DNA from 4 places in the Acetoanaerobium sticklandii genome. Region 2 is predicted to be linked to each of the others. Evidence: riboswitches for the same ligand, from Rfam matches in the RefSeq annotation. Region 2 holds a riboswitch; each other region holds the start of a gene.
What was found. A riboswitch is a leader RNA that binds a small molecule or an ion and turns the genes downstream of it on or off. The one in region 2 is predicted to bind S-adenosylmethionine.

Region 1 (3,379 bases), 400 kb from region 2:
AGAAGATTCTGATCTCTTGAGTAGATTTTATCTTTTGTACAAGGAACCTCTATGCCTTTTGCATTTGCATAGTCTATTGCATCTTCACGGGATTTGATATCCCAGATTCTCCATGGAGCAATTACTTTTATATCTGGATCAAAAGCTGCTATTCCTACTTCGAAACGAACCTGGTCATTTCCTTTTCCAGTACATCCGTGGCAGATATAAGGAGCGCCTTCTATATGAGCTATTTCTACTAGCTTCTTAGCTATTAAAGGTCTAGCTAGAGCAGTTCCTAGAAGATATTTGCCTTCATAAAGAGCATTTGCTTTAATCGATTTATATACATAGTCTTTTACAAATTCATCCACTACATCAGCTATATATACTTTTGATGCTCCTGATTTTATAGCTTTTTCCTGAACCTTTTGCATATCTTCATCTTGTCCTACGTTTATGCAAGCAGCTATTATATCTGCATTGTAGTTTTCTTTTAGCCATGGAATGATTATAGAAGTGTCAAGTCCACCAGAGTAAGCAAGTACTATTTTATCTTTTTTAGTTATATTATTTGTTTTCATTATATTTTCCTCCATTATTTTAGAAATTAAAAAAATCCGCCTCTTCGTATTACAAAGAGACGGATTTATATCCGCGGTACCACTCTAATTAATTGTATTTGTGCACTAATACAATTCACTCGATATCGTTAACGGCGACAGCCGTGCCTTCATACTTTGATTTCAAAAGGCATCCTCAGGGTCCCTTGTTCGGTTAAGGTGAGACTGTCGGCCTTCCACTCTGTGCCGACTCGCTGGAGTCATCTCTTAGCTTACTTTTCCCATCACTGGATATGCATATACTTGTTTTTTTCTGATTATAGGGATTTAATTTTTACTTGTCAACATCAAAAAATATATTTTTATGTTTTAAAAAATTATTTTTATATATAAATAATCGGGGAATAGCCATGAAATTATTATGAAAAACATTTTCCTAAAGCTTAAAAATTTTTTAAAATATTTTTACAAAAGTTAAAGTTTTTGTTTACAATTGAGCAAATTTTGTTTAATATAATTTAAATTATATATATTTTTAGTAAGTAGATGATTTATTATATGAGGTATTAAATTTTGGTAGATTAATAAATATATAGAATGAATAGAGTATATATTAAAAGGGGAGAGTAATATGAGTAAGCTATCAGATATGGAAAACATAGGACCAACACTAGAGCAACGATTAATAAATGCAGGAATAACTACTCCTATAGAGCTTAGAAAGCTAGGTTCAAAATCTGCATATGTGATATTAAAAGAGCATGATATAGATGCCTGCATTAACACCCTGTATGCATTAGAAGGAGCTATACAAGGGATAAGATGGCATGATCTGGCAGACGATATCAAAGCTGATTTAAAGAGATTTGCAGACTCAGAAAAAAAGTAAAGCTGGGATTAAATGAAAAAACAAGAAGAATTACTACAAAAAAATATTAGGCAGTTTTATGTATATATGCTAAGATGTAAAGATAACAGCTTGTACACTGGATACACAGTGGATATCGATATGAGGTTTAAACTTCACTGTGAAGGAACAGCATCAAAGTACACTAGAGCAAGGCTTCCAGTTAGCTTGGTTTATGTGGAAAGGCACGATACAAAAAGCAGTGCAATGAAAAGAGAGTGCAGTATAAAAAAACTCTCAAAGCTTCAAAAAGAAGCATTAATTAAAAACTCAATAGTATGATTCTTATCGAGAGAGACGGAGGGATATGGCCCTGTGAAGTCTCAGCAACCTTCAGCCCAGGCTGAAAAGGTGCTAAATCCAACTGCTTAGCAGGAAGATAAGAGAAAACTTATAACTAGGCTTTCTCTTTGAGAAAGCTTTTTTTAATGTAAAGGAGAGAGCAATGATAAAAATATTCGATGGTGGATTTGGAAGTCAGCTTATTAGCAAAAGTATATGTTTTGAATGTCCTGAGGAGTTAAACTTAACTCAAGGCGAAGTAATCAAGCAGATACATAAAGAATATGCAGATAATGGAGCAGATATAATTACAACCAATACCTTTGGAGCAAATCCTCTTAAGTTAAAAAGCTATGACCTAGAGGATAAGGTAATGGAGATTAACGTTGCAGGAATAAACTTAGCTAAAACTACAGGCAAAGAGATAGCTTTTTCTGTAGGGCCTACAGGTGAATTTGTAAAGCCTGTAGGGGATGTGAGCTTTGAAGAAATGTACGAGATATTTTACAGACAGCTTGAAGCTATAACTATATCTCAGCCTGATTATGTAATCTTTGAAACCTTTAGCGATATAGGAGAGCTAAGAGCAGGAATAATTGCATTAAAGGATATTTTTAAGAAGCACAATATAAAAATTCCTATACTCGCCTCTATGACCTATGACAGCATCTATACCTTGACTGGAGTATCGCCAGCTGCCCAAGGAGTTATTTTAGATGCTCTAGGAGTGGATGCCATAGGAATAAACTGCTCAAAAGGACCAAAGGATATACTTGAGTTACTTGTAGAGATAGAAAAGTATACCAGTGTAAAGCTTATTGCTCAGCCAAATGCAGGGATGCCTGAGATTGTAGGAGAAGATGTAGTTTATAGCATGTCAGCTAGTGAATTTGCAAATCAAATGAAGCCATATTTTGAGCTTAATATGGGATATATAGGCTCTTGCTGTGGATCTACTCCTGAGTTTACTAAAGAGCTAAGAAGGCTAGTCGATAGCATAGAAGTAAAAAATATTAAGGAGAATAAAGCAAGCTCTCATGGATATCTTGCTTCAAAAGGCAAGGTGGTTTCTTCAGAAGCATTTATTTTAATTGGAGAAGCCATTAATCCTCATGCAAGAAAAGCTGTAAAGCTGTATATGGAAGAATTTGATATAAAAGGGCTTACAAGCGTTATATCAGAGCAGTGCTTAAAAGGCGCAGATGTAATTGATATCAATGTCAATGCAGAAGGAGCAGATAAAAAAGCATTAGCAAGGGAGCTAGTGATAAGTGGACAGCTAAATTCTGATTTTGTACTTTGCATAGATTCCAAAGAGCCTGAAATCATAGAAGAGGCGCTTAAAAATTATGCAGGAAAGGCGCTTATAAACTCAGTTGCATTGGACGAAAAGGAATTAAGTGAAATCCTTCCTCTTGCAAAAAAATATGGTGCTAGTGTGATAGGACTATGCATAGAAAATGAAATACTGCCAACTACCATAGCTGAAACTGTAGAAATAGCAGAAAAGCTTCAGAGCAGACTCCTAAGTGAAGGAATACGGGCTGAAGATATCTATATAGACCCACTGCTTTTCACAAATAAAACCTACAGCATATCGCCACTTGATACAGTAGAGATTGTAAGGCAGTTATCAAATAAAGGAATA
Region 2 (3,379 bases):
TCCTAACAGCCCAGGCGCTAATAAAACTTATTTTGACCTTACAGAGATAGTAGTAGAAAACGACATCGTAAGAGAAGTAAGATGTGGACAGCCTAGTGTGGCAATTCCTGAAAATGGTTACGTGATACTAGCAGCTGGAGCAAATAGCTTTGTACTTCAAGGAGCTTTTACTCCAGAAGAAAAGGTCAAGCTAAAAACAGATATAAACTTAAATTACAACAATATAAAAACTGCAATAGGTGGAGGTACTATGCTTCTTAAAAATGGAGTAGAGACATCCATAACCCAGAGTGTGAGCGGAAAAAGTCAAAGAACAGCTCTAGGAATCACAGCGGACAAAAAAATGCTCATAGTCACTGTAGACGGAAGAAAATCTCCGTTTATAGGAATGGATGAAAAAGACATGCAAGCGTATATGAAAGCGCTAGGAGCAAAGGATGCCATGATGCTTGACGGAGGAGGCTCTACTCAGCTGATGGCAGACGGCAAAATTCAAAATACTATGGCATCTGCAGAAAGGTCACTCGTAAATGGGCTTACTATCAAAAATACAGCTCCAAAAGGTAGTATCTCTCAGATTGAAATTTCTGTGCTAAATGAAACTATTTTCCAAGGAGACAAGGTAGAGCTTGCTATAAGAGCCTTTGATGCTTCTAAAAATCCTATAGACATAACTACTCCTAGTTTTCAGGTTTCTGGAGAAGGAATATCAGGGAGCTTTGATGGCAGATATTTCACGCCGACTTCATCAGGAAGTGGAAATATAGTAGCTTCATATGGAGGAGTTACTGGAAAAATTCCAGTAGAAGTACTTAAGAAAAATGCACCTGATACTAAAATGGTTCAAACTCTTCCGGATTCAGGAACAGCAGCAGTATTTGGAAACATGTCAGGTGGAGAAAGCATAATTGATCAAGCATTTAAGGCAAAGCTCGCAAGCTCAGCCAGCTCAAACCAAGCTGTAATGACTCTAGGTGCTGGGGATAACGCATTTTTAGGAGCGGTGTCAGCGCCAAAGGAAGCCTTTAATGGGGCATATAAATATAAAACCGTTGGAAATACAACATTTATAAGCGTGGACAACAGAAATGGCGGAGTATACAAAGTAAAAGGTCAATGGGACTATTTAAAAGGACTAATGTCAAAAAGTGCTGGGAATGTAGTCATAGTGCTTCAAGGCAGTGACAAGTCCGCAGACAGTATAGACCAAAATGCATTTGACAAAATCATCCAAAAAGAAGCAAAGACTAAGAATGTATATGTCGTATATTCAGGTAAGAGTTTTTCCTCTAGAGTAGATGGAAATGTAAGCTATATCAGTGTGGTAGACTATGCATCTATGCCAAAAACCAATATATATCAAGATATAAAATACCTTCAGTTTGCTGAAGCAGATGGAAAATTGGTATATGGATTCAAGCCTGTGCTTACTCCATAAAACTGATACAAAAATAGTAAAAAATATTTTTCAAAAACATATTGACATATGGTTTTGGCTAATATAAAATAAAATCCGTTGCACAATAAATGAATAAATTCTTGAACCTTATCAAGAGAGGTGGAGGGACTGGCCCTGTGAAACCCGGCAACCAGCACAGCAATGTGAGATGGTGCCAATTCCTGCGAGATATATTCTTGGCAGATGAGGTAACTTTAGTAGTTATGCCTCTTCTGCGTATGTGTATGAAGAGGCTTTTTAATGCAAAAAAGTCTACATTATGTACGATGTGCCACCTTGGCATATACAAGTGATACGGTTTACAGCATTTAATGCTAGAGATGAGGAGGATTTATTAAATGAGAAGATTATTTACATCAGAATCTGTTACTGAGGGCCATCCAGATAAAATGTGTGACCAGATTTCAGATTCAATACTAGACGCCCTTTTAGTTCAAGACCCTAATTCACGTGTGGCGTGTGAGACAGCAGTTACTACAGGTCTTGTTATGGTAATTGGAGAAATAACTACTAACGCATACGTAGATATCCAAAAAGTAGTAAGACAGACAGTTAAAGAAATCGGATACGATAGAGCAAAATATGGATTTGACTTCGAAACGTGCGCAGTAATTAATGCTATAGACGAGCAAAGTGCAGACATAGCTATGGGTGTAGACGAAGCCCTAGAGCACAAAGAAGGGACTATGAAAGATGAAGTAGAAGCAGTAGGAGCTGGAGACCAAGGTATGATGTTTGGTTTTGCTTGCGACGAGACTCCAGAGTTTATGCCACTTCCTATTTCACTAGCTCATAAGCTAGCTAAAAGGCTTTCAGATGTAAGAAAAGACAAAACTCTTGATTACTTAAGACCAGATGGAAAAACTCAAGTAACAGTAGAGTATGAAGATGACAAACCAGTAAGAATAGACACTATAGTAATATCTACACAGCACAACCCAGAAGTAACTAGAGAGCAAATTGAAAAAGACTTAATCGAAAACGTAATTAAGCCAATAGTAGATAGCAAGTTACTTGATGAAAACACTAAGTACCTTATCAACCCTACAGGAAGATTCGTAATCGGAGGACCTCAAGGAGATTCTGGACTTACAGGAAGAAAAATCATCGTAGATACTTACGGTGGATACGCTAGACACGGTGGAGGAGCTTTCTCAGGTAAAGACTCTACAAAGGTAGACCGCTCTGCAGCATACGCAGCTAGATGGGTTGCGAAAAACGTAGTAGCAGCAGGACTTGCTAAGAAATGCGAGATTCAGTTAGCTTATGCAATCGGTGTAGCTGAACCGGTATCAGTACTAGTTGATACATTTGGAACAGGTGTTATCGCTGAGGAAAAGATTTCTGAAATCATTTCTAAAAACTTTGATCTTCGCCCAGGAGCTATAATTAGAGACCTAGGACTAAGAAGACCGATATTCAAGCAAACAGCAGCTTACGGACATTTTGGAAGAACAGATGTAAGCCTTCCTTGGGAAGAGCTAAACAAAGTAGACGACATTAAAAAAGACGCTGGATTATAAAAATATCATAAATAATAAATTCAGCAATTTAAACCATTATAAGTTGTTTATGGAGCTTAAAAGCTTATAAAAATAAAGGATTAGTACTCAGGGAAATCTGTATACTAATCCTTTTGTTATTTATATTTAAATTTTGCTTCTTCAAAATTTAAATACGATATAATTTTTAAATTCGATTAGTTGTATCTGTTGAAACATTGTTAAGATTATGAGCTTATAGTATATGTTATAATAAATCATATTCAAAATACATTTGGAGTGTATGCTTATGCCTATAGAATTAAAAGGAAAAATTTCAGATATAATATTTCAAAACGATGAAAATGGCTACACTATAGCAAACCTAATCAGCGATGAACTTGGAGAAGTTACAGTGGTGGGCTGTATGCCATCTGTC
Region 3 (3,379 bases), 690 kb from region 2:
TAATATTTATGATTGTCACTGTGACATTTAATACAAGCGAAGGCATTGCTTCAGGAATTAATATTTTTAGTACTATTTCTAGTGGAGAGGCTCCCATTGATACTCCAGCTTCAATTACACCTGGATTGACTTCTAAAATTGAGCCTTCTACTAGTCTTGCAAAGAAAGGAATAGCCGCTACCACTAAAGGCACTATGGCTGCATTTGTTCCAATTGAACTTCCAACAACTAGCCGAGTAAAAGGGATTATAAATATCATTAAAATTACAAAGGGAATCGATCTTGTGATATTTATAAGAATTGACAAGCTATTATAAATATTGCTGTTTGGTAGTACACTGTCTTCTCTTGTTATCACTAGAAGTATTCCTAGAGGTAGCCCCAGGATAACCGTAAATACAGTTGATATGAATACCATATATAGGGTTTCGTTAATTGATGGTATGAGTAAATCTAATAGTTCTATCATTTTATAACACCTCTGCCCGAACATCGTGATTATTTAAATAATCTATAATTGTGCTTAGATTGTCATGGCGCTTTAATTCCACAATCAAAGTTCCAAGTGGCTTTTCCTGTATATATTCAATGTTGCCTGAAATAATATTTAGCTCTAAATCAAACTTCTTTACGAGATTTGATATTATTGGATTTTTAGCATTCTCTCCCACAAAGCTAAGCTTTAATAGCTCTCCCTTATAATGCTCTTTATAATCTAAAGACTCTTCTTTAGAAAATATATCTGGGCTACAATTATCTTTATTTGAAAAAATATCGATTGTATTTCCTTGAGCTATAATCCTTCCATTTTCAAGCACCACTGTTTTATCGCAGATACTTTTTACCACTTCCATCTCATGAGTAATAACTACTATAGTTATATTCATTTCTTTATTAATCCTTTTAAGCATACTTAGAATTTGATTTGTAGTTTTCGGGTCAAGAGCTGAAGTGGCTTCATCCGATAATAAAATATCTGGTTTGCTAGCTAGAGCTCTAGCAATAGCAACTCTTTGTTTTTGTCCTCCACTAAGCTGTGAAGTATAAGCATTTGCTTTGTCTGAAAGCTCAACCCAGCTTAGTAATTCATTTACTCTAGCATTTATCTCAGATTTTGGAAGCTTATCTAGTTTTAGTGGAAATGCAATATTTTCATATACAGTTTTGCTATTTAACAAATTAAACCCTTGAAAAATCATCGAAATCTTTTTTCTGGTTTTCCTTAAATCCTTTTGATTTAAATCCATTATATTTATTTTATCTATATAAATTTCGCCACTTGTTGGCTCTTCTATTCTGTTAATGCATCTGACAAGCGAAGACTTTCCAGCTCCACTTAGACCTACTATCCCATATATCTCTCCTTTATCAATCTGAATGTTTATATTATCCAGAGCAATTATGGGTGTTTTGGAATCACTATATACCTTTGATAGATTTCTAATGTCAATCAATTTTAGCCTCCTTAATTTTTGATAATTAAATTGCAAATCGGATTTTGTCGACTAATCCACTTCTAAACAAATAAAAGCTCAACACCTTAATCTAACCAAAATTGCTTATGAATATAAGAAATCTTTTTTGAAAATAAAAAAATCTCTTTCACAAAGAAAGAGATTAATAAACTAAGATTTCAGTTATCTCTTATCTTTAGGTATGTAATAATACCTCAGGAATTAGCACCAATGCTGCAATGCAGCTGGTTGCCGGGTTTCGTAGGGCCAGTCCCTCCACCTCTCTGGATAAGATTCAGTTGTTTTATATCGTTTAGAATAATATGAATTATATATAGATTAATATCGTTTGTCAACACTATTAATCTATATTTTTTTAATTTTTTTATATTATGACTCTAGTAGTTTTACGTTGATAAGGTCCTCTATGGCAGAGATAGCGTTTTCCTCATCTGGGCCATCTATTATTATTTCTATCATCTCACCTTTAGATATCCCCATAGCCATAACTCCCATTATTGACTTTGCGTTTACAGTTTTTCCTGCTTTTTTTATCATTATATCTGATAAGAATTTGTTTGCAGTCTGAACAAAGAGAGCTGCAGGTCTTGCGTGTAATCCTATTTCATTTTTTATTGTAAGTTCCTTTGTTATCATTTTTACTTTCTCCCTTCTTTTAGTTCGTTTGCAATATCTTCTATTTTTTTCAATCTATGATTAACACCTGATTTTCCAAGTGGTTTATCTAGCATTTCGCCTAGTTCCTTAAGGCTTAAATCTTCATATTCTACTCTTAGCTCTGCTATTTCCTGAAGACTTTCAGGGAGGTAGTCTATACCTACTGTATTTATGATATAGTTTATAGCTTCTATCTGTCTCATAGATGCATTTACTGTCTTAGTAAGGTTTGCAGTCTCACAATTGACAATCCTATTTACATCATTTCTCATCTGCTTCATAATCTTAACGTCCTCTAGCTGAAATAGAGCATTATGTGCTCCCATTATGTTAAGTAAATCTGATATATTATTGCTTTCTTTGATATATACTACGTAGGTGTTCTTTCTAGGTACTATTTTAGCATTAAAATCATATGTATTTAGTAAATTTCTTATGTAGGTACTTAGCTCGTCATCTACAGTAACAAATTCCATATGATAGGTTTTTTCTGGATCTGAAATCGATCCCCCACCTAGAAAAGCTCCTCTAATATATGCACGCTTTGATTTTTCATCAGAGATGAAGGATTCAGGTATGTCGCTTTGAATAGTATAATCCTTACCGTCTTTTTTTAGTATACCTATTTCTACTAATATATCATTTGCCCCTTGTTCATATGATACAAACAAGAAATATGTATTGTTCTTTTTTAAATTCTTATTTTTCTTAACCTGTATTTCTACATGAATATTAAAACACATTTTTAGCAAAGAAAAAACTTTTCTTGCAATTGCAGCATTTTCAGTAACAACCTTGAATGACAATTTATTGTAGCCCATTAGCTGCAGGCTTCCGCTCATGCGAATTAAGGCAGCTAATTCAGCAATTCTAACATTCTTATCTTCAGGAATAATCCTTGAAAGCTCGTTTTTAACTTGAGTTGAAAATGACACTTTAATCACCTGAGTTATTATATGATTTTTTGTTAATTTCATCTAATGCAACTTTTATTATTTCCTTTTCGTCATCATATTTTGCCATCTCTAACACTCTATCTATATGAATGAACTTGGCTTCTATGAAGCCCTCTTCTCTTTGAGGGACTGTATCCATACTTCTGGAATGCATCAGATACCAATATACCGTCTTATGGACTCTTTTATTTTCATCCCAATTTTCTTTATAGGTGTAATGAATTTCTCCTAGATATTTGATTATCTCAGCTTTCAATCCACTTTCTTCAAACACTTCTCTTAGGGCGGCTT
Region 4 (3,379 bases), 200 kb from region 2:
AAAAACAAATCTTTCATCTACACTAGAAGATATGCATACACCAGCCTCATCTGAACGTGCTAGGATTTTTAAATCTGGAACCTTTCTAAGCTCAGCTTCTTCGTTTTCAGTATTTCTCGACTGAGGATAGAAAAAATTATCATCTAGACCTCTAGTTAGCTTTGAATCCTCAGCTAGTTCATATTCAAATACTCCGCTTAGCTTTGAACCTAGATTCCTTTTTTGTACACCGTAGTAATAATATAAAGCCGCCTGAGATGCCCAGCATATGAATAAGCTCGAGTAAACATGTGTACGGGCAAACTCGAATAGCTCCTTTAATTCATCCCAGTAATCAATCTCTTCAAACTCCAAATGCTCAACTGGAGCTCCTGTTATGATAAGTCCATCGTATTTATTATTTTTAATTTCGTTTAAGGTTTTATAGTTTTTAGTAAGGTACTCCATATCGGTGTATTTACTTTTTCTGCTTTTTGTTCTTATTAAATCAAGCTCTATCTGAAGAGGCGTATTAGAAAGCGCCTTCATCAGATGGATTTCTGTTTCTTTTTTGTTAGGCATTAAATTGACTATACCTATTTTCAGAGGTCTTATATCCTGAGTCGTTGCTCTTAGCTCTGGAATCTGAAAAATATCCTTGTCGTAAAACTCCTTTAGTAGGTCCGTATTAGTAGAATTTATTATAGGCAAGACTATTCCCCCTTACGCCTGAGCTTTTAGTGCTTGGTATAAATCATCGCAGATATCCTTTGGATTTTCGATTCCTACAGATAGCCTAATCATCTCAGGAGCAATCCCAGCTTTAATCTGCTGCTCTTCACTTAGCTGTCTATGAGTCATGCTAGCTGGATGAAGCACATGAGTTCTTAAATCTCCTACATGAACTACAAGACTTGCTAGCTTGACAGAATTAATAAATAGCTTGGCTTTATCTACTCCGCCTTTCACTCCAAATGATATAACTCCAGAAGCGCCTTTAGGAAGATATTTTTCAGCAAGCTTGTAGTCTTTTGAATCTTCTAGCTTCGGATAGTTCACCCATGCAACCTCATCTAGGCTTTGAAGAAACTTCGCAACCTCTAGAGCATTGTCACTGTGTCTTTGCATTCTAAGAGCCAAGGTTTCTGTTCCTAAATTAATTAAAAATGCATTATTGGGACTCATCGTAGAGCCTAAATCTCTAAGAAGCGATGCTCTTGCCTTTACGATGAAGGCTTGGTTTCCAAAAGTCTCTGTATAGCTAAGCCCATGATATGCTAGGTCTGGCTGAGTAAGGCAATCAAAGTTCCCATTGTTCCAATCAAAATTACCACTATCTACTATCACGCCACCTAGACTAGTTGCATGACCGTCTAAATACTTCGTAGCGGAATGAGTAACTATATCAGCTCCATGCTCTATCGGTCTGCATAAATAAGGTGTAGCAAAGGTATTGTCCACAACAAATGCCAATTTATTATCATGTGCGGCTTTTGCAAAAGCCTCTATATCAAGTACCTCTACACCAGGATTTCCTAACGTTTCTGCAAATAGCAGCTTTGTTTTAGAATTTACATGTTTTGCAATCTCTTTAGGCTCTATTGTGCATGGAAGTATAGTTGCCTCAATTCCCATACGCTTTAAAGTAGAAGTAAACAACGTATGGGTTCCACCGTATAGATTTGAAAGGCAGATAAAATTATCTCCTGCGCTACACAAAGTAAAAATAGCAAAGAAATTTGCTGATTGCCCTGAAGCAACCCCAAGAGCCCCTACTCCGCCTTCTAAAACAGTCAGCTTTTTTTCCAAAACCTCTACAGTTGGATTACTGATTCTGGAATACATATGACCTACTGCTGATAAATCAAATAAAGCTGCAACCTGATCTGCATCATCGTACTTGTAAGTAGTTGACTGCACTATAGGAGCTACTCTTGGCTCTCCACTTTTTGGTTCATAGCCTGCCTGTACACACTGAGTTTCTACACTGTAATTCTTCATTAATATCCTCTCCTTTTCATATTGAGAGTCTGAGAAATTAAAAAAGCCGCACAAAGTGCGGCTTTATGATTTTAAATAAATAAAATCAACAAATCTAAATACAAAAATAGACTTGTAGGCTACACTTATCTCTCAGACTATTGTCTGCTGGAATTAGCACTCGGTTTTATATAAAACCCTTGCCTGGTTTCGTAGGGCCAGTCCCTCCACCAATCTTGATAAGCAACTTTTATTAAGTTTGATTTTTATAATACACTGTTCTAGGATAAATTGCAAGTATTTTTTTAAATTATTAAATCGTTAGCTTCAGTCACTTTTTTCTAAGGGCGTAAATTCAATTTTTCTAATTTTTCTCTTATTTTAGACTCACAATTAATATCTGTTAATACAACCAAATAATCTCCCACCATAATTTTAGTATCTCCTTTTGGAATAAGTTCTACTTCTCCTCTTTTTATAGCGACGAGAAGAGATTTTCCTGGCCAATGTAAATCTTTTACCAAAGAATTTTCAAAAACAGAGTCATGCTGAACTATTATTTCTACAAGAATTTTATTAATATGTTCTTTCTCATCTTCTGGATGTTCTTGAACTATTAAATTATCAAGTAATTTATCATATACTGGAGGACTATTTAAAAGCTCTGCCACTATGTATGCTGTAATTGAAACAACTGTGAGTGAAAGCAAATGGTTGAAAGAACCTGTCATTTCCATTATTAAAACTATACCAGTTATAGGTGCTCTTACAATAGCCGTAAAATATCCAGCCATAGCAAGGATAATAAAATTATTAAAAAGACTCTCATCAAAAATTCCATTTCCTATCATTACATGTCCAAAGATACTTCCAATAGTTGCACCTAAAATAAGTAAAGGAAAAAATATACCACCAGGAGCTCCTGATGCAAAACTTAACATCGAAAAAATAAATTTAACTATTAAGATTAAAACAAGAAAACTAATACCATTTTTAAGATTTAGATATTCTATAATCTTATGGCCTCCTCCTGTTGCAAGTGGAAAAACTAAACCTAGAAATCCTGCTAGAATAAAAGGAATTATTATTTTTGTTCTTATATTAAGAAAAGTTAATTTTTTATAAAATTTTTGAGTTTTAAATAAAGTATAATTATAGATAGCTCCAGAAATCCCCAAAACAATTCCTAAAAATATAAGCATTAAGTATCCATTAAGTGGTACTGTTTGGCTTACTGGAAAATTAAAAACTGGATTCATACCAAAAACTTTTTTCGAAATAAAGTCTGCAGTTACTGCAGCAGAAATAGTCGATAGTAAAATGATTGGAGAAAAATACTTAAAAATTTCTTCTAAGGCAAAAATCACACCTGCCATAGGTGCATTAAATGCTGCTGCTAATCCCGCACTCGCTCCACTAG

Region 1: linked by a shared signal. The riboswitch ahead of CLOST_RS00885 (homocysteine S-methyltransferase family protein) and the one ahead of metK (methionine adenosyltransferase) in region 2 are both predicted to bind S-adenosylmethionine.
Region 3: linked by a shared signal. The riboswitch ahead of CLOST_RS08375 (methionine ABC transporter ATP-binding protein) and the one ahead of metK (methionine adenosyltransferase) in region 2 are both predicted to bind S-adenosylmethionine.
Region 4: linked by a shared signal. The riboswitch ahead of CLOST_RS10815 (O-acetylhomoserine aminocarboxypropyltransferase/cysteine synthase family protein) and the one ahead of metK (methionine adenosyltransferase) in region 2 are both predicted to bind S-adenosylmethionine.

Annotation. Positions count from the first base shown of each region.
Region 1 covers NC_014614.1:166,407-169,785, forward strand. Annotated here, with positions in the region: gene CLOST_RS00870 (argininosuccinate synthase) at 1-563, opposite strand, end outside; T-box leader at 616-839, opposite strand; gene CLOST_RS00875 (TfoX/Sxy family protein) at 1,174-1,431, shown strand; gene CLOST_RS00880 (GIY-YIG nuclease family protein) at 1,444-1,731, shown strand; SAM riboswitch class I at 1,732-1,835, shown strand; gene CLOST_RS00885 (homocysteine S-methyltransferase family protein) at 1,895-3,379, shown strand, end outside.
Region 2 covers NC_014614.1:2,479,227-2,482,605, reverse strand. Annotated here, with positions in the region: gene CLOST_RS11830 (phosphodiester glycosidase family protein) at 1-1,438, shown strand, start outside; SAM riboswitch class I at 1,544-1,649, shown strand; gene metK (methionine adenosyltransferase) at 1,798-2,982, shown strand; gene recD2 (SF1B family DNA helicase RecD2) at 3,251-3,379, shown strand, end outside.
Region 3 covers NC_014614.1:1,786,622-1,790,000, forward strand. Annotated here, with positions in the region: gene CLOST_RS08370 (methionine ABC transporter permease) at 1-469, opposite strand, end outside; gene CLOST_RS08375 (methionine ABC transporter ATP-binding protein) at 471-1,454, opposite strand; SAM riboswitch class I at 1,642-1,749, opposite strand; gene CLOST_RS08380 (HPr family phosphocarrier protein) at 1,845-2,111, opposite strand; gene whiA (DNA-binding protein WhiA) at 2,114-3,067, opposite strand; gene CLOST_RS08390 (NUDIX hydrolase) at 3,069-3,379, opposite strand, start outside.
Region 4 covers NC_014614.1:2,276,852-2,280,230, forward strand. Annotated here, with positions in the region: gene CLOST_RS10810 (homoserine O-acetyltransferase/O-succinyltransferase family protein) at 1-690, opposite strand, end outside; gene CLOST_RS10815 (O-acetylhomoserine aminocarboxypropyltransferase/cysteine synthase family protein) at 703-1,980, opposite strand; SAM riboswitch class I at 2,103-2,205, opposite strand; gene CLOST_RS10820 (ClC family H(+)/Cl(-) exchange transporter) at 2,301-3,379, opposite strand, start outside.